Regions from separate parts of the Agromyces zhanjiangensis genome, predicted to be linked through region 1. Evidence: predicted binding sites of a transcription regulator. Region 1 holds the regulator's gene; each other region holds the start of a gene.
The links. The regulator HrcA, encoded in region 1, represses chaperone genes, less so after heat shock. The targets are predictions, from matches to a motif close to TTNGCACTCGNNNNNNNCGAGTGCNAA.
Positions count from the first base shown of each region.

Region 2: the regulator HrcA is predicted to act here: its motif matches at 1,776-1,802, upstream of groL (chaperonin GroEL).
Region 3: the regulator HrcA is predicted to act here: its motif matches at 2,693-2,719, upstream of groES (co-chaperone GroES).

Region 1 is NZ_JBEPKB010000002.1:130,192-135,950, forward strand. Features, by position in the region: gene ABME02_RS03790 (DUF1990 domain-containing protein) at 1-626, shown strand, start outside; gene hemW (radical SAM family heme chaperone HemW) at 626-1,852, shown strand; gene ABME02_RS03800 (DUF4870 domain-containing protein) at 1,849-2,295, opposite strand; gene ABME02_RS03805 (DUF4870 domain-containing protein) at 2,409-2,822, opposite strand; gene hrcA (heat-inducible transcriptional repressor HrcA) at 3,027-4,046, shown strand; gene dnaJ (molecular chaperone DnaJ) at 4,105-5,208, shown strand; gene ABME02_RS03820 (16S rRNA (uracil(1498)-N(3))-methyltransferase) at 5,228-5,759, shown strand, end outside.
Region 2 is NZ_JBEPKB010000010.1:54,626-60,384, forward strand. Features, by position in the region: gene groL (chaperonin GroEL) at 114-1,733, opposite strand; gene ABME02_RS16340 (cold-shock protein) at 1,917-2,120, opposite strand; gene ABME02_RS16345 (LytR C-terminal domain-containing protein) at 2,330-2,872, opposite strand; gene ABME02_RS16350 (DUF3263 domain-containing protein) at 2,897-3,166, opposite strand; gene msrB (peptide-methionine (R)-S-oxide reductase MsrB) at 3,395-3,796, shown strand; gene ABME02_RS16360 (nitroreductase family protein) at 3,799-4,350, shown strand; gene ABME02_RS16365 (DMT family transporter) at 4,334-5,320, opposite strand; tRNA gene ABME02_RS16370 (tRNA-Thr) at 5,437-5,509, opposite strand; gene ABME02_RS16375 (DsbA family protein) at 5,608-5,759, opposite strand, start outside.
Region 3 is NZ_JBEPKB010000008.1:32,723-38,481, reverse strand. Features, by position in the region: gene ABME02_RS14460 (DUF4190 domain-containing protein) at 1-197, shown strand, start outside; gene ABME02_RS14455 (hypothetical protein) at 226-933, shown strand; gene ABME02_RS14450 (hypothetical protein) at 943-1,461, shown strand; gene ABME02_RS14445 (class I SAM-dependent methyltransferase) at 1,478-2,665, opposite strand; gene groES (co-chaperone GroES) at 2,795-3,091, shown strand; gene rarD (EamA family transporter RarD) at 3,254-4,210, shown strand; gene ABME02_RS14430 (ABC transporter substrate-binding protein) at 4,463-5,752, shown strand.

The sequences.
Region 1 (5,759 bases):
ATCAGTCGGTGACCTATGGCGCGATCGGCGCGACGCTCGACCCCGACCTGCTGCGGTACCCGCCGGCCGGGTTCACGCCGTCGGAGGACTCGGTGCGGCTGGGCTCCGGGCGGGAGCGCTTCGACGCCTCGGCCGAGGCGCTGATGACGTGGGGCATCCAGCAGGGCGCCGGCTTCACCGTGGTCGACCCCTCGCCCGGAACGGGCGCGCGGTACACGGGCATCGCGTACGACGAGTCCGGTGCGCCGCTCGCCGAGCAGCCGGCGCCGCGTGTCGAGCAGCGCTTCGGGCCGGACGGCACGCCGTACATCAGCGCCGGCATGACCGCGACGCTTCGGCGGCGCGGCCGGCTTCGCTCGCGCTCGACCCCGGTCCTCGTCGTCTACGTCGTCGACGAGCCGAACCGGATCGGCTTCGCGTACGGCACGACCGGCGACGCCTCGGAGAACGGTGAGGAGTCCTTCATCCTCGAGCACCGCGACGACGACTCGGTGTGGCTCACGATCCGGTCGGCGTTCGAGCCGAACGGCGGCCTGCGGCGAGTGTTCGGACCGCTCGTGCGCCGGCGGCGACGGGAGCTCACGAAGCGGGAGCTCCGGGCGCTGCACCCGGCGTTCCCCGTCTGATGGCGGGACCGCTTCCCATCGCCGATCCGGCGCCCGCCGACGGCCTGCTCCCGGCGAGCGCGACGACGGATGCCGCGACCCGCGCGTTCGGCGTGTACCTGCACGTGCCGTTCTGCCGGGTGCGGTGCGGCTACTGCGACTTCAACACGTACACGTCAGGCGAGTTGCGCGGTGCGCGGCAGGAGGACTTCGCCGACCGGGCCGCGGCCGAGGTCCGGTTCGCGCGCGACGTGCTCGAGGCATCCGGCGCCCCTGATCGCCCGGCGTCGACGGTGTTCTTCGGCGGCGGCACGCCGACCCTGTTGCCGGCCGCCGACCTCGTCCGGATGCTCGGCGCGGTGCGCGACGCGTTCGGCATCGCGGAGGGCGCCGAGGTCACCACCGAGGCGAATCCCGACTCGGTCGACGCCGACGACCTGCGGCGACTCGCCGACGGCGGGTTCACGCGCGTCTCGTTCGGGATGCAGTCGGCCGTGCCGCACGTGCTCGCGGCGCTCGACCGGACGCACGACCCGGCACGGGTCCCACTCGTCGTCGGGTGGGCGCGCGAGGCGGGCCTCGACGTGAGCCTCGACCTGATCTACGGCACGCCGGGGGAGTCGCTCGCCGATTGGCGCGCGAGCCTGGAGGCCGTGCTCGCCGAATGCCCCGACCACGTGAGCGCCTACGCGCTCATCGTCGAGGACGGCACGAAGCTCGCCGGGAGGATCCGCCGCGGGGAGCTCGCCGCGGTCGACGACGACCTCGCGGCCGACATGTACGAGCTGGCCGACGACCTCCTGGCTGAGGCGGGCTACGACTGGTACGAGGTCTCGAACTGGGCGACGGATGCCGCGCACCGGTCGCGACACAACCTCGGGTACTGGCGGGGCGACGACTGGTGGGGCGTGGGGCCCGGCGCGCACAGCCACGTGGGCGGCGTGCGGTGGTGGAACGCGAAGCACCCCGCGGCCTACGCCGAGCGACTGGCCGCGGGCGTCTCGCCCGCGGTCGGCCGCGAGACGCTCGACCAGGCGACCCGCGAGACCGAGCGCGTGCTCCTCGCGACGCGCATCCGCGAGGGCGTTGAGGTCTCGAGCCTTCACGCCGGTGGTCGGCACGCCGTCGCCGGCCTCATCGCGGACGGGCTCGTGGACGCACGAACCGCCCTCGCCGGGAGGCTCACGCTGACCCGACGAGGGCGGTTGCTGGCGGACGCCGTCGTGCGGCGCCTGCTCGAGGACTAGCTGACGAACTTGATGGCGACGGGGTACACGTAGTACTCGCCGTTGTTCGCCTTGATGGCGGCGATGATGCCGAACACGATCGCGGCGACCCAGGCCGCGATCAGCAGGAAGATGCCGATGATCACGAACGTCAGGATCGAGCCCACCACGTAGGCGATGAGCAGCGTGATCTGGAAGTTCAGCGCCGTCGCGGTGTGCTCGCGGATGAACGGGCCCTTGTCCTTCAGGACGAGGTAGCCGATCAGGGCGGGCAGGAAGCCGAACAGGATGCCGCCGATGTGGATCAGCGTGGCCCAGAGCTTCTCGTCGGCCGGGCTGAGCGGCTGGCTCTGCTGGTAGGGCCCGCCACCGGGCGGGGGCGGCGGGGTCGGACCACCGGGCGGCGGCGGCGGCGGGCCGCCGGCGGGCGGCGTGGGAGGCGTGGGAGGTGGTGCGTCGGACATGATGCGTGCTCCTCTGTGATCGCGCCCGGACAGGGGACGTCCACTCATGCTGGCACAGCACGACGCGCCGGTCGAGGGAGGCTCGACCGGCGCGTCGGAGGCTCGTCCGCGACCTACTTGATGAGGCGGATGGCGAAGGGGTAGCGGTAGTGGTTGCCGTCCTTCGCGGTCATGAAGGCGATGATCGAGAAGATCACGCCGAGGATCCACGGGATGTAAGTGAGGAAGCCGAAGAGCGCCCCGAACCCGAACGTGACCACGGTGATGATCGTGGTCAGCACCCAGAGCGCGACAGTGGCGAGCACCAGCGTGATCTGGAAGTTCAGCGCCTCCTTGCCCTCGGTGTTCGTGAACGAGCCACGGTCCTTGAAGACGAGCCAGATGATGAGCGACGGCAGGATGCCGAGGATGCCGCCGAGGTGCGCGAAGGAGCCCCACTGGACGTCCTGCTCGTGCGAGAGCGGGGCGGCGGGAGTCGGCTGCGGGGCCGCGTTCGGATCCTGCGGCGGGAGGTTGGAGTCGGTCATGTCGGGAGCCTTTCGATGTGGGGAACCGCACCGCCCGCGGGCGGGAACGGCGTCGCGGGGTGCGGGACGATGCACACGCTATCGGCGCGGCGGACCGACCGGCAACGGTGTGCGCCCTGAATCTCGCGATATGATTAGCAGTCACGTGGGCGGAGTGCCAAGCACGCGTCGTCCGGGTCCGATCGGTCGAGGGAAGCGAGGGTCATGGTCTCCGAACGCAGTCTCGCGGTCCTGCGCGCGATCGTGCAGGACTACGTCGAGTCGCGCGAGCCGGTCGGCTCGAAGTCGATCGTCGAACGCCACCAGTTCGGTGTCTCCGCCGCGACCATCCGCAACGACATGGCCCTCCTCGAGGAGGAGGAGCTCATCGCGGCGCCGCACACCTCGTCCGGGCGCATCCCCACCGACAAGGGCTACCGGGTGTTCGTCGACCAGCTCGCCGACATCCGCCCGCTCTCGGCGACGCAGCGGCACGCCATCGAGACCTTCCTCGGCGAGTCGAACGACCTCGACGAACTGCTCGGTCGCACGGTGCGCCTCGTCTCGCAGTTGACCCGCCAGCTCGCCGTCGTCCAGTACCCCAGCTTCGCGCGTGCCCGAGTGCGGCACGTCGAGCTCGTCTCGCTCGCCCCGACGCGCGTGCTGTGCATCCTCATCTCCGACAGCGGCCAGGTCGAGCAGCGCCTCGCCGAGCTCGACCAGCCGGCCGACGAGGCGACGCTCGCGCGCCTGCGCGACCGCCTCAACGAGGTGGCCGCCGGCCTGACGATGGCGGATGCCGCGACCGCCCTCTCGGCCGAGACCGAGCACGCCGACCGCGCCCACGCCGAGGTGCTGCACACGCTCGCGGCGACGCTCGCCGACCAGGCCAAGATCACCCGGTCCGACCGGCTCGTGGTCGCCGGCGCGGCGAACCTCGTGCGCACCGAGCAGGACTTCGCCGGGAACATCCTCGGCGTCATGGAGGCCATCGAGGAGCAGGTCGTCATCCTCCGGCTCTTCGGCGAGATGGCCGCCGACGACGGCATCGCCGTGCGCATCGGCCGTGAGAACGCCGCCTTCGGGCTCGGCGACACCTCTGTGGTGTCGACCGCCTTCGCGGTCCCGGGGCGCGACGTGTCGCGGCTCGGCATCGTCGGCCCCACTCGCATGGACTACTCCCAGAGCATGGCCGCCGTCCGCGCGGTCGCCCGCTACCTCTCCCGCACGCTCGGCGAGAGCTGAACCGCACGGGGCCGCCACGCGGCATCCGTCACCGGCAATCGAAAGGAACCCGCCTCACGTGGCCGACCACTACGAGGTCCTCGGCGTCGCACGCGACGCCTCCCCGGACGAGATCAAGAAGGCGTACCGCCGGCTCGCACGCGAGCTCCACCCCGACGTGAACCCGGGCGCCGAGGCGTCCGAGCGGTTCAAGGAGGTCACGCACGCGTACGACGTGCTCTCCGACCCGAAGCAGCGCCAGCAATACGACCTGGGCGGCCAGGGCGGGTTCGGCGGCGGGGGTGCGGGCTTCGGCGGCTTCGGCGACATCTTCGAGACGTTCTTCGGCGCCGGGCAGGCCAGCCGCGGGCCGCGATCGCGCCGCGAGCGCGGCCAGGACGCGCTGATCCGCCTCGAGGTCGGGCTCGACGACGTGATCTTCGGCACGCATCGCGACATCGAGGTCGATACGGCCGTCGTGTGCGAGACCTGCCACGGCTCGTGCTGCAAGCCCGGCACCTCGCCCGTCACGTGCGACATCTGCGGCGGCAGCGGGCACATCCAGCGCGCGGTGCGCTCCCTCCTCGGCAACGTGATGACCTCGAGCCCCTGCGGCTCATGCCGCGGCTACGGCACGATCATCGCGACGCCGTGCGTCACGTGCCAGGGCCAGGGTCGCGTGCGGGCGCGCCGGACCGTGCCCGTCGACGTCCCCGCCGGTGTCGACACCGGTGTGCGACTCCAGATGCCGGGCTCCGGCGAGGCCGGCCCCGCCGGCGGCCCGAACGGCGACCTCTACCTCGAGATCAAGGTGAAGAACCACGAGGTGTTCAGCCGCAACGGCGACGACCTGCTCTGCACGCTCGAGGTGCAGATGACCGACGCCGTGCTCGGCACGTCCACGAAGGTCGCCGCGCTCGACGGCGACGTCGACCTCGAGCTGAAGCCCGGCGTGCAGTCGGGCGAGATCCTCACCGTGAAGGACCGCGGCATCACGCACCTGCGCGGCAGCGGCCGCGGCGACCTCCGGGTCGCCGTGCACGTCGTCACCCCGACCAAGCTCAACCACAAGGAGCGCGAGCTCGTCGAGCAGCTGGCCAAGCAGCGCAAGGCGCAGCCGCCGCAGCTCGGGCACTTCCAGCAGGGGCTCTTCGCGCGCCTGCGCGACCGGTTCCTGGGCTGACGGCGGGGCGGATGCCGCGATGAGCCACCTCTACCTCGACGAGACGCTCGACCTCGGCCCGGTGCGGCCGGGGGACCCGGTCGAGCTCGACGGCGACGAGGCACGGCACGCGGTGACCGTGTCACGGCTGCGCGTCGGCGAGCGGGTCTCGATCGGCGACGGCCGCGGGCGGGTCGTGCACGGCCCGGTGACGGCGGCCGAGCCCCGCCGCCTCGAGATCGAGGTCGAATCGGTCGACGACGAACCCGAGCCGTCGCCGCGGCTCACGCTCGTCCAGGCGCTCGCGAAGGGCGATCGCGACGAGCTCGCCGTGCAGGCGGCCACCGAGCTCGGGGTCGACCGCATCGTGCCGTGGTCCGCGACCCGGTCGGTCTCCCGGTGGGAGGGTGCGAAGGCGGAGAAGGGCCGCGCCCGCTGGGCGAGCATCGTGCGCGAGGCCGTGAAGCAGTCGCTCCGCGCCCGCATCCCCGCGGTCGAGCCGGTCGCGTCGACGCGCGAACTGCCATCGCGGCTCGAGGGCGATCGGATGCTGCTCCTCGTGCCCGGCGCGG
Region 2 (5,759 bases), on a different contig from region 1:
GTCGGGCCCGAACGACCCCGGCCGGCACGACGAAGGGCGCCTCCCGGAGGAGGCGCCCTTCGCGCGTTGGATGCGGCGCTCGCGGCCATGCGGACCCGGGGGCCCGCTCGGGACTAGAAGTCCATGCCGCCCGTCGGGTCGGCGGGGACCGGCGCAGCCTTCTCCGGCTTGTCGGCGACGACGGCCTCGGTCGTGAGGAAGAGGCCGGCGATCGACGCGGCGTTCTGCAGCGCCGAGCGGGTCACCTTGGCGGGGTCGATGATGCCCTGCGCGAGCAGGTCGCCGTACTCGCCGGTCGCGGCGTTCAGGCCGTGGCCCGCGGGGAGCTCCGAGACCTTGTTCGCGACGACGCCCGGCTCGAGGCCGGCATTGAGGGCGATCTGCTTGAGCGGCGCCTCGATGGCGACCTTGACGATGTTCGCACCGGTCGCCTCGTCGCCCGCGAGCTCGAGCTTGCCGAACGCGGCCTTGCCGGCCTGGATGAGGGCCACGCCACCACCGGCGACGATGCCCTCCTCGACGGCGGCCTTCGCGTTGCGGACGGCGTCCTCGATGCGGTGCTTGCGCTCCTTGAGCTCGACCTCGGTGGCCGCGCCCGCCTTGATGACGGCGACGCCGCCCGCGAGCTTGGCGAGGCGCTCCTGGAGCTTCTCGCGGTCGTAGTCCGAGTCGGTGTTGTCGATCTCCGAACGGATCTGGGCGACGCGGCCCGCGATCTGGTCGGGGTCGCCGGCACCCTCGACGATGGTCGTCTCGTCCTTGGTGATGACGACCTTGCGGGCCTGGCCGAGCAGGTCGAGCGTGGCGTTCTCGAGCTTGAGGCCGACCTCCTCGGAGATGACCTGGCCGCCGGTGAGGATCGCGATGTCCTGGAGCTGCGCCTTGCGGCGGTCGCCGAAGCCCGGCGCCTTGACGGCGACCGACTTGAAGATGCCGCGGATCTTGTTGACGACGAGCGTGGCCAGGGCCTCACCGTCGACGTCCTCGGCGATGATCAGGAGCTGCTTGCCCGACTGGATCACCTTGTCGACGATCGGGAGCAGGTCCTTGATGTTCGAGATCTTCTGGTTGGCGATGAGGATGTACGGGTCCTCGAAGACCGCCTCCTGGCGCTCAGGGTCGGTGACGAAGTACGCCGACAGGTAGCCCTTGTCGAAGCGCATGCCCTCGGTCAGCTCGAGCTCGGTGCCGAAGGTGTTCGACTCCTCGACGGTGACGACGCCCTCCTTGCCGACCTTGTCGATCGCCTCGGCGATGATCTCGCCGATCTGCGGGTCGGCCGCCGAGATGGACGCGGTCGCGGCGATCTCGTCCTTGGTCTCGACCTCCTTGGCGGTGGCGAGGAGCTCCTCGGAGACGGCCGAGACGGCCTTCTCGATGCCGCGCTTGAGCGAGATGGGGTCGGCGCCTGCGGCCACGTTGCGGAGGCCCTCGCGCACGAGCGCCTGGGCGAGCACGACCGAGGTCGTGGTGCCGTCGCCGGCGACGTCGTCGGTCTTCTTCGCGACCTCCTTGACGAGCTCCGCGCCGATCTTCTCGTACGGGTCGTCGAGCTCGATCTCCTTGGCGATCGACACGCCGTCGTTCGTGATGGTGGGGGCGCCCCACTTCTTCTCGAGCACGACGTTGCGGCCGCGCGGGCCGAGGGTCACCTTGACCGCGTCGGCGAGCGTGTTGAGGCCACGCTCGAGGCCGCGACGGGCCTCCTCATCGAAAGCAATGATCTTTGCCATGTGTGTCTCTCGTCCCTTCCCGGACGTCTAAGAACCGTGGGGTTAGCACTCGAATCGACTGAGTGCTAAACCGATTCTGGCACTCGCATGCGTCGAGTGCAAGCGAGGCGGCGCCCGACCGGGGCGAGCGGACATGCGGAAGCGCCGCCGGGGGCATCCGGCGGCGCTTCCGAAGAATCGAACTCAGGCGGGACGGACCGCCTCGGCCTGCGGGCCCTTCGAGCCGGAGCCCACCTCGAAGATCACCTGCTGGCCCTCTTCGAGGACCTTGTAGCCGGCCATGTCGATGGCGGAGTAGTGGACGAAGACGTCCTGTCCCCCACCGTCGACGGTGATGAATCCGTATCCCTTTTCAGCGTTGAACCACTTCACGGTTCCGTTCGCCATGCGTTGCTCCCATGTTGCCGTGTATCGAAGTCAGCACGTGCCGTCGGCTGTACCGGGCCGTCGTCGTGCCGACGTCGACGACGGGGACCGGCGCCGGGTGCTCACACGGGTGTTCGAGCGGCCGTTTCTAGATACTCACGTCGCGACGGCCGCGCACAAGGTCTCCGACGCCGCGAATGGTCGCAGAATGGCAACGATTCACCGTCCCGTCACTCCGCGACGGCGTCGGCGTAGTCCGCTCCGAGGACGACCACGAGCTGCATGCCCTCCTCGCCGAACTCCTCGGAGAGCCGCACCTCGGACTCCGGCAGCTGCTGCGCGACGCCTCGGGCGGCGCCCTCGAGGTCGGCGGAGGCGTAGTACACGACCGTCTGCTCGATGTCGTTGCGATCGGCGTTCGCGGTGATGCCGACGGGGACGCCCGCAGCGGTGAGCGCCTCGCCCGCCTGCGCGGCCAGACCGGTGGTCGAGGTGCCGTTCAGCACCGCGACCGTCACGTCGGGGGCGAGGGTGGGCTCCGCGGTCGGGACGGCCGAGGCCGGCGCCGTCGGCAGCGCCGTGTCGTCGAAGTCGAGTCGCTGGTTGTAGGCGGCGACGGCGGCGATGCCGGCGCCGGCGAGCACGACGGTCGCGAGCGCCGCCCACGCGAGGGTCACCCAGCGCCGCCCGCGTCGGGCGGGCGCGCGGTGCGCGCCGACCCGGTCCATGCCGTGCGGGATCGAATCGAACCGGTCGCGGGGGAACTTCTGCACCTGTGGTCCAGTCGGTCGGGGCGCTCAGGCGAGCGGCCGGGCGGTCGGGATGGCACGGCGCGCACGCGAGTGCGCACGTGCCTCGCGCTGCCGCTGCAGGCGACCGATGAGCATCGGGTCGAACCGCAGGGCGGCCGGCGAATCGACGAGCGCGCCGAGGAGCCGATAGTACCGGGCCGCGGAGAGCCCGAGCTCGTCGCGGATGGCGTCGGCCTTCCGGGCGGGGTCGCGCCACGGTCGGGATTCGAAGGCGAGGATCGCGCGTTGCGCGTCGTCGAGCCCGTCTGCGTCCATCGCACCTCACTCACCGGAGTCCGCCGTCGACCACATCCTAGGGAGCGGATGCCGGGAGCCCGCCCCATGCGACGGCGCGGCCCGAACACGGCCATCGGAGCGCGCCGACGGTGCGGGTTCCAGACGCCCGCGCATCGACGGGAACACCGTCGCACCGGGACACGTTGCATCCGACGTCCCGCAAAGCTGCGACGATGGAAGACGGCCGACCGACCCGGAGGAGACCGCATGGCGTACCAGGTGAACAAGTCCGACGACGAGTGGCGCGCAGAACTCGGCGACGAGCAGTACGCGGTGCTCCGCGAGGCCGCGACCGAGCGCCCGTGGACGGGCGAGCTCCTCGACGAGGAGCGCGCGGGGATCTACGCGTGCGCCGCGTGCGCCAGCGAGCTCTTCAAGTCCGGCACGAAGTTCGACTCCGGCTGCGGCTGGCCGAGCTTCTACGAGTCGGTGCGACCCGAGGCCGTCGAGCTCATCGAGGACACCTCGCTCGGGATGCTGCGCACCGAGGTGCGCTGCGCGAACTGCGGTTCGCACCTCGGTCACGTCTTCCCCGACGGCTTCGGCACGCCGACGGGCGACCGCTACTGCATGAACTCGATCGCGCTCGAGTTCACCCCCGAGTCCTGAGCGTGGGCGCCGCCCGAGACGCCGTCCTCGCGCGTCGGTCGTGGCCGGAGGTCACGGACGGCGCGCCGACCGACGCCGAGCTCGTCGAGCTCCTCGAGGCCGCGTCGACCGTGCCCGACCACGCCGCCCTCGGGCCGTGGCGGGTGATCGCGCTGCGCGGCGATGCCCGTGCGCGCCTCGGGCAGGCGCTCGTCGAGGCGTCAGGGTTCGACGGCACGGCGGCCGACAAGCTCGCGGCCAAGCCGCTCCGCGCTCCCCTGCTGCTCGCACTCGTCGCCGTCGTGCGGCGGCACCCGAAGGTGCCCGCCTGGGAGCAGGACGCGTCGGCCGCCGGCGTCGGGCACCTGCTCGCGCTGCTGCTCGACGATGCCGGCTGGGGCGTCATGTGGCGCACGGGGCCCTTCACGCGGGATCCGGCCGTCTCGCGGATGCACGGCCTCGCCGACGACGAGCACCTGCTCGGCTGGCTCTACGTGGGCGGCCGCAGCGCCGCCGACCGACCCCAGCGCCGCCTCGGGACGCGCGCCGCGGACCGGTTCACCGCCCTGACGTGACCCCGCCGGCTCCCCCGGCCGTCGCCGTCCCGGCGCCCTCCGCCGCGAGATGCCGCGCCGGGCGCCAGCGGATGCTCGCGAGCGCGACGGCGACGAGCGCGAGCACGGTCCCGCCGACGGTCGCGAAGCCCACCGGCCGCGCCGAGGTCGGCAGCAGCAGGTCGAGCGCGAGGGCGGCAGCGAGCTGGCCGGCGACCAGGCCGAGGGCCAGCACGAGCACGCCCACCCGCCGGACCAGCACGGCCTGCGCCGCGATGAAGACGCAGCCGATCGCACCGCCCGCGTAGAGCCACGGCGACGTCGGGAATGCGGTCGGCCAGCCGACGGATGCCGCGTGCACCAGCATCACGACGACGAGCACCGAGGTGCCGACGAGGAAGTTCGTGAGCGTCGCCGCGAGTGCACTCGCCGATCCCGTGCGCACGCGACCGTTCATCGCCTGCTGCCAGGACGCGCCGATTCCGGCCGAGAACGGCAGCAGCATGAGCCAGAGGGGCACGGTCCCGGCGACCTGGGCCGACACCGCCCAGCCGATCGCCACCAGGGCGAGCACGGCCCCGGCGATGCGGGTCGGGCTGAGCGGGCGGCGTCCGCCGGGTCCCAGGCCGATCGCGTCGAAGACCACCCCGCCGAGGGTCTGCCCGGCGACGATGGCCACCGTGAACAACGCCACGCCGAGCACGCCGACCGCGAGCCCCTGGGTCGCCACGAACCACGCGCCGGCGACCCCGCCGAGCAGCATCCACCACGCCAGCCGCCCGGCTCGCACCGCGTCGCGCAGCCGCCGGAGGCCGCGGCGGCCCTCCGGCCACAGCGCGGCGAGCAGCGCGAGGATCGCGAGGCCCGACCCGAACGAGATCGCCGCGGCGACCGAGAAGTCGTCGAGCTCCCTCGCGAGCTCGCCGTTGACCCGCGACTGGAGCGCGACGAAGCCGCCCGACACGATCGTGAGCGCGATGGCGGCCCACATCGGAATCCGGGACGACTCCGCGTGGGCGTGATGATGGGCGTTGGCCGGACCACCCGGTACGCCGGGAGGCGGCGCGACCGGAGTCGGGTCCGGAGGAGCGGAGGAACTCGACATCGAGCCGGCTACGGGACTCGAACCCGTAACCACCGCTTTACAAGAGCGGTGCGCTACCAATTGCGCCAAGCCGGCAGGGACCCTGACATCCTATCGAGGCACGCGTGGCACGCGCGCATGACGACGGCCCGGCCGGTCGGCCGAGCCGTCGTCGGACGAACGGGGGTCTGCGCTCAGCCCGCCTCGGGAGTGGGCGTCGGCGTGGGCGTCGCCTCGGACTCCGAGTAGCTCTCGCCGGTGGCCTGGAGCACGAACGCCTGGAACTCGGCCGGGTCCTCGAGGGAACCGACGTACTGCTTGCCGTTCACGAGCACCGTGGGCGTGC
Region 3 (5,759 bases), on a different contig from region 1:
TCATCTCGCTCGTCGGCATCATCACGGGCCACATCGCGCTGAGCCAGATCAAGAAGACGGGCGAGCAGGGCCGCGGCCTCGCGATCGCCGGCCTCATCATCGGCTATGTCGGCCTGGTGCTCGGCATCATCTTCGCGATCGTCTGGTTCGCGATCATCGGCGCCGCGATCAGCAGCGGTTCCGTCACCACCTACTGATCCACCCGCAGCACGGAAGGGGCTCGGCATGAGCGATCCCACCAACCCGGAGACGCCGAAGGAGCCGGCGCCCCCGACTCCGTCGGAGCCGACCGTCCCGGTGGAGCCTGCCGAGCCCGCCGTGCCTGCGGAGCCGGACGAGCCGGCGGTGCCGGCGGAGCCCCAGCCCGAACCGCCGAGCGCGCCCGAGCCGCCGAGCGCGCCCGAGGTGCCCGGTGAGCCCGTCCCGCCCGCGCCCCCGGTCCCGCCCGCGCCCCCGGCTCCACCTGCGCCTCCCGCCGCTCCCGCCGCTCCCGCCCCGGCCGCAACTCCGTACGGAGCACCGCCGGCGCCGGCGCCGACCGTCGGGGGACCGTTCGACACGGCGGCGCCGAGCAGTGTCGGCAGTGCGGGCCCGGTGCCGCCGACCGGTGGATACGGCGGATACGGGGCGGCCGGGTATGCTCCCGCGCCGGCGAAGCCGACGCCCGTGCTCAGCCTGATCTCCCTCATCGCCGGCGTCATCGGCGTCATCGGCTCGCCCGTCGTCTTCATCCCGCTCGTCGGGGGCGTGCTGCAGCTCTTCGTCCCGGCGGCGGCGATCGTCCTCGGCTTCCTCGGCCGCAGCAAGGAGCCCGCTGCGAAGGGCATGTGGCTCACGGGCCTCATCCTCGGCTTCGTGGGCGTCGGCATCGCACTCCTGTCGTTCCTGCTCTGGGGGATGCTGTTCTCGATCGGCAGCGGCTACGGCTACTGAGGCGACCACATGACCGACGAGCGACCCTCGGCCCCGGTGGGACCGGGAACCGACCGCGTGCCGGAGCCGGGAACGCCGGAGACCAGTCCCGCAGACCGGCCGACGCCGGCGGATCCCGTGCGCCGGCCCGCGGCCGACGCGCCGCCGGCCGCTCCCGCCCGCGAGTTCGACGTCCCGTACGACACAGGGGCACTCCACGGGCTCCCGACGGGCCAGCTGCTCGCCGTCGGTCGTCCCCTTCCCGAGCCGCACGAGGCGGAGTATGAGGAGGAGGAGGAGCAGCGACGCGTCTACAGCCAGGTCGGTGCCGTGATCGGCTCGATCGGCGCCGTCGCCTCGCTCTTCGTCGGGTGGATGTTCCCCCTCTCCGTCGCGGCGATCGTCTTCGGCGTGCTCGGGCTCCGTCGCGAGGAGCACGGGCGGATCCTCGCCTTCATCGGGATCGGGACCGGCGTCGCCGGCCTCGTGTTCTCCGGCGTCTGGCTGGGGTACTACGCGATCGTGTTCGGCGCGCTCTCGACCGCCTGAGGCCGTCGCCGGGCGTTCAGATCCGCTCGACGAGGATCGCGACGTGGCGGCCCTCCTCCCGGGTGAGCACGACGGTCGCCGAGACATCGCCCTTCAGCTTCAGCCGGGTCCGGAGGGCGGCGGGGTCGACGTCGACACCGCGCTTCTTGATCTCGAGCGTGCCGACGCCGCGTTCCTGCAGCGCGCGCCGGAGGCTGCGCTCGTCCGCCGGAAGGCGCTCGATGACGCGGAATCCCCTCGCGAACGGAGTGTCGACCTCACGGTCGCCGGTCAGGTAGGCGATGCCGTCGCTCAGCATCCACGAGCCGAGCGATCGGGCGAGATCGCCGATGAGGCGCGCCCGGATGACGGCGCCGTCGGGCTCGTACAGGTAGTCGCCGAGCGGGCCCACGGGGGCGTCCTCGGCGTCGGCCGGCGCGACGAGCTCCTGCGCGCCGTCGCCGCGGATCACGAGCGCCGCACGGCCGACGCCGGCCCGCGCGAGCGCGCCGGTCCAGACGACGAGCTCGACGACATCCCCGTCGACCGACACCCACTGCGCTTCGGCGCCATCGGGGACGACGTCGCGATCGGTGCCAGGCCCGAGCTTCACGCCGATCGGCATCCGCTCGGCGAGGCCGAAGACGAAGTCGAGCGAGGGGGAGTAGTCGGCGGCGTCGGCGAGCCGCGTCGTGGTGCCGCCCGTGGTCGTGCGACGTGCGGGATCGAGCCACGCGGCGTCGATGCCGCCGAGGGCGACGTCCTCGGCACGGGCGTGGAGCACGCGCACCTTGGGGAACGGCGTCAGGTTGAACGCCGCGACGGCGGCGGTCACCTCGTCGGCCTCGGCGGCGGTCACCTCGAGGTCGACCGCGGCCAGCGCGAGCGCGTCGCCGCCGATGCCGCAGCCGAGATCGGCCACGTGTCGGAGCCCGGCGCGCGCGAACCGGCCGGCGTGCAGCGCCGCGACCCGCAACCGGGTCGCCTGCTCGAGTCCGGGTTCGGTGAAGAGCATGCGGTCGGCGAACTCGCCGAACTTCGGCCGCGCCTTCGCGCGCAGCCGAGACTGGCTCAGCACGGCCGCGACCAGGCCCGGATCGTGCCCCTGCTTGCGCAGGTCGGCGACGGTCTTCACGACGTCGGCCTTCGACGAGTACGGCGGCAGGGAGTCGAGCAGCGAGAGTCCCTCGGCAGAGAGCAGCCTCACCAGCTCGTCGCGTTCCACGCCGACACGCTAGCACCGCGGCATCCGCTGGCACTCACGTTGCACGAGTGCCAGAACCGCCATAGACTCGGTTTAGCACTCTCACTCAGAGGCTGCTAACCCCAGTCTTCGTCAAGAAAGAGGTCAACCGTGTCGGTTTCCATCAAGCCGCTCGAGGATCGCATCGTCATCAAGCAGGTCGAGGCCGAGCAGACCACCGCCTCCGGCCTGGTCATCCCCGACACCGCCAAGGAGAAGCCCCAGGAGGGCGAGGTCGTGGCGGTCGGCCCGGGCCGCATCGACGACAACGGCAACCGTGTTCCGCTCGACGTGGCCGTCGGCGACAAGGTGATCTACTCCAAGTACGGCGGTACCGAGGTCAAGTTCGGCGGCGAGGACTTCCTCGTGCTGTCGGCCCGCGACGTGCTCGCGGTCGTCGTCCGCTAGTCGACACCGACATCGACGCGGCCCGGATGCCACTGGCATCCGGGCCGCGTCGTCGTCTGCGGGCCGCGCGGAGCGGGCGCGCCCGGCGGCGCGGCGGGATGTCGACGGAGGTCGGCAGCCGGCACGCCCCGAGCTGCGCGACGGCGCGCGTAGGCTGACACGGTGTCATCCGCTCCGTCCACCGACGCGCCGGCGCGCGTCCGGCCAGAGGGCGTGAGTCGCCCCGGCCTCGCCTTCGCCGTCTCCGCCTATGCGCTCTGGGGATTCCTCCCCGTCTACTTCATCGCGCTCGCCCCGAGCGGGCCGGTCGAGATCGTGGCGATGCGCATCCTGCTCTCGCTCGTCTTCTGCGCCGTCCTGATCGCCGTGACGAGGACCTGGCGCGCGTTCCGGGCGCTCCTGCGGGATCGACGCGTCGTGCTCATCATGGGCGTCGCCGGCGTGCTCATCTTCGCGAACTGGCTCACCTACGTCTTCGCGGCCGTCACCGGGCAGGTCGTCGAGGCCGCACTCGGGTACTTCATCAACCCGATCGTGACCGTGTTCCTCGGCGTCATCGTGCTCCGCGAGCGACTGAACGCCGTGCAGTGGACCGCCGTCGGGATCTCGATCGTCGCCGTGGTCGTCCTCGCCGTCGGCTACGGGCAGATGCCGTGGATCGCGCTCGTCCTGGCGTTCAGCTTCGGCTTCTACGGGCTCATCAAGAAGCGGGTCGGACACCGCGTCGACGCCGTCTCCGGACTCACGCTCGAGACGGCATGGCTCGCACCCGTCGCGGTGGTCCTGCTCGTCGTGGTGGCGTCGACGTCCGGGCTCACGATCGGTTCCCATGGCGGATGGCACGCCGCGCTGCTGCTCTCCGCCGGCGCCGTGACCGCGATCCCGCTCCTGCTGTTCGCCGCCGCGTCGCGTCGCCTCCCGTTGATCTACATGGGGTTCATCCAGTACTTCGCCCCGTTCATTCAGTTCATCGTTGGCGTCGTGGTCCTCGGGGAGCCCATGCCGCCGGAGCGCTGGGCGGGGTTCGGCCTCGTCTGGCTCGCGCTCGTCGTGCTCACCTTCGACCTCGTGCGCGGCGCCCGCGCCGCTCGGCGGGCCGCCAACCTCGAGCCCGTCTGAGCGGCGCCGGGGCCCCCGTACTGGGGCTGGAGGGCGGGCCGCCGAAGGGGTGTCTCGGTGGCGGATTTCGTGGCGGAATCGCCGGATTCATGCGGAGATTCGCGAATCCGTGACACTCAGATAACGATTCCGTGTGCGTTACCGGGTTGTGATCGAGGCAATCTTGTTTCCGCTCAGGGCGGGCAATACGGTCGATACATCGGCGTCGCCAGACGCTGTTTCTGTACCGATCCTTCAGTCCCAAGGAGCATCATGAGCGTATTCGCGAGGGCCACCGGCTCGCGCTCGGCTCGCGCGGCTTGGACGGGCATCGCCATTGCTGGCGTTTCCGCCCTCCTCCTCACCGCGTGCAGCACGGGCGGCACCACCCCGGAAGAGTCCGAGGAGCCGGCCGACACCGGCGACGCCCTGCCCATCGAGGCTGGTGAGCGCGACCTCACCCTGAAGGTCGGCACCATCCTGCCGCAGTCCGGCACCCTCGCCTTCCTCGGACCGCCCGAGGAGGCCGGCGTCGCACTCGCCGCCGAGGAGATCAACGAGGCCGACGCCGGCCTCCAGGTCGAGGTCGTCTACCGCGACTCGGGCGACACCACGACCGACATCGCGACCGTCTCGGTCACCGACCTCCTCTCGCAGGACGTCTCGGCGATCATCGGTGCCGCGTCGTCGGGCGTGTCGTTCACGGTCATCGACCAGATCACGTCGGCCGGTGTCGTCCACTTCTCGCCGGCCAACACGTCGCCCGACTTCACGGACTACGACGACAACGGCCTCTACTTCCGCACCGCGCCGTCCGACCTGCTCCAGGGCGAGGTCCTCGGCAACCTGATCGCGGAGGACGGCGCCTCGACGCTCGGCCTGCTGGTCCTGAACGACCCGTACGGCACCGGTCTCGCGGCCGCGACGACGGAGGCCTTCGAGGCCGCCGGCGGCGAGGTCGTGGCCGAGGAGCTGTTCAACACGGGTGACTCGAACTTCGACGCGCAGCTCTCGGCGATCAACGCCGCGAACCCCGACGCCGTCGCGGTCATCACGTTCGACGAGGCGAAGGTCGTCGTGCCGGCGCTCGTCGGCGCGGGCTACCCGGGCGACCAGCTGTACTTCGTCGACGGCAACCTGGCCGACTACAGCGCGGACTTCGCGCCCGGCCTCGTCGCCGGTGCGAAGGGCACGCTGCCCGGCCCGGAGCTCGAGGCGTCCTTCGAGGAGCGCCTCCTCGGTGTCGACCCCGACCTCGACAGCTTCAGCTACGGCCCGGAGTCGTACGACGCCCTCATGCTGATCGCGCTCGCGGCCTACGCCGCGAACAGCACGGCCGGCGAGGACATCGGCGCATACCTCCAGCAGGTGTCCGGCGGTTCGGGTGACGGCGAGACCGTGACCACGTTCGCCGACGCGGCCGCGCTGCTCGCCGAGGGCTCGCAGATCGACTTCGACGGTGCATCGGGTCCGATCACCCTCGATGAGAACGGTGACCCGACCGAGGCCACCATCGGCATCTACGAGTACGAGGACGACAACACCATCACGCGCATCGGCTGATCAGCCG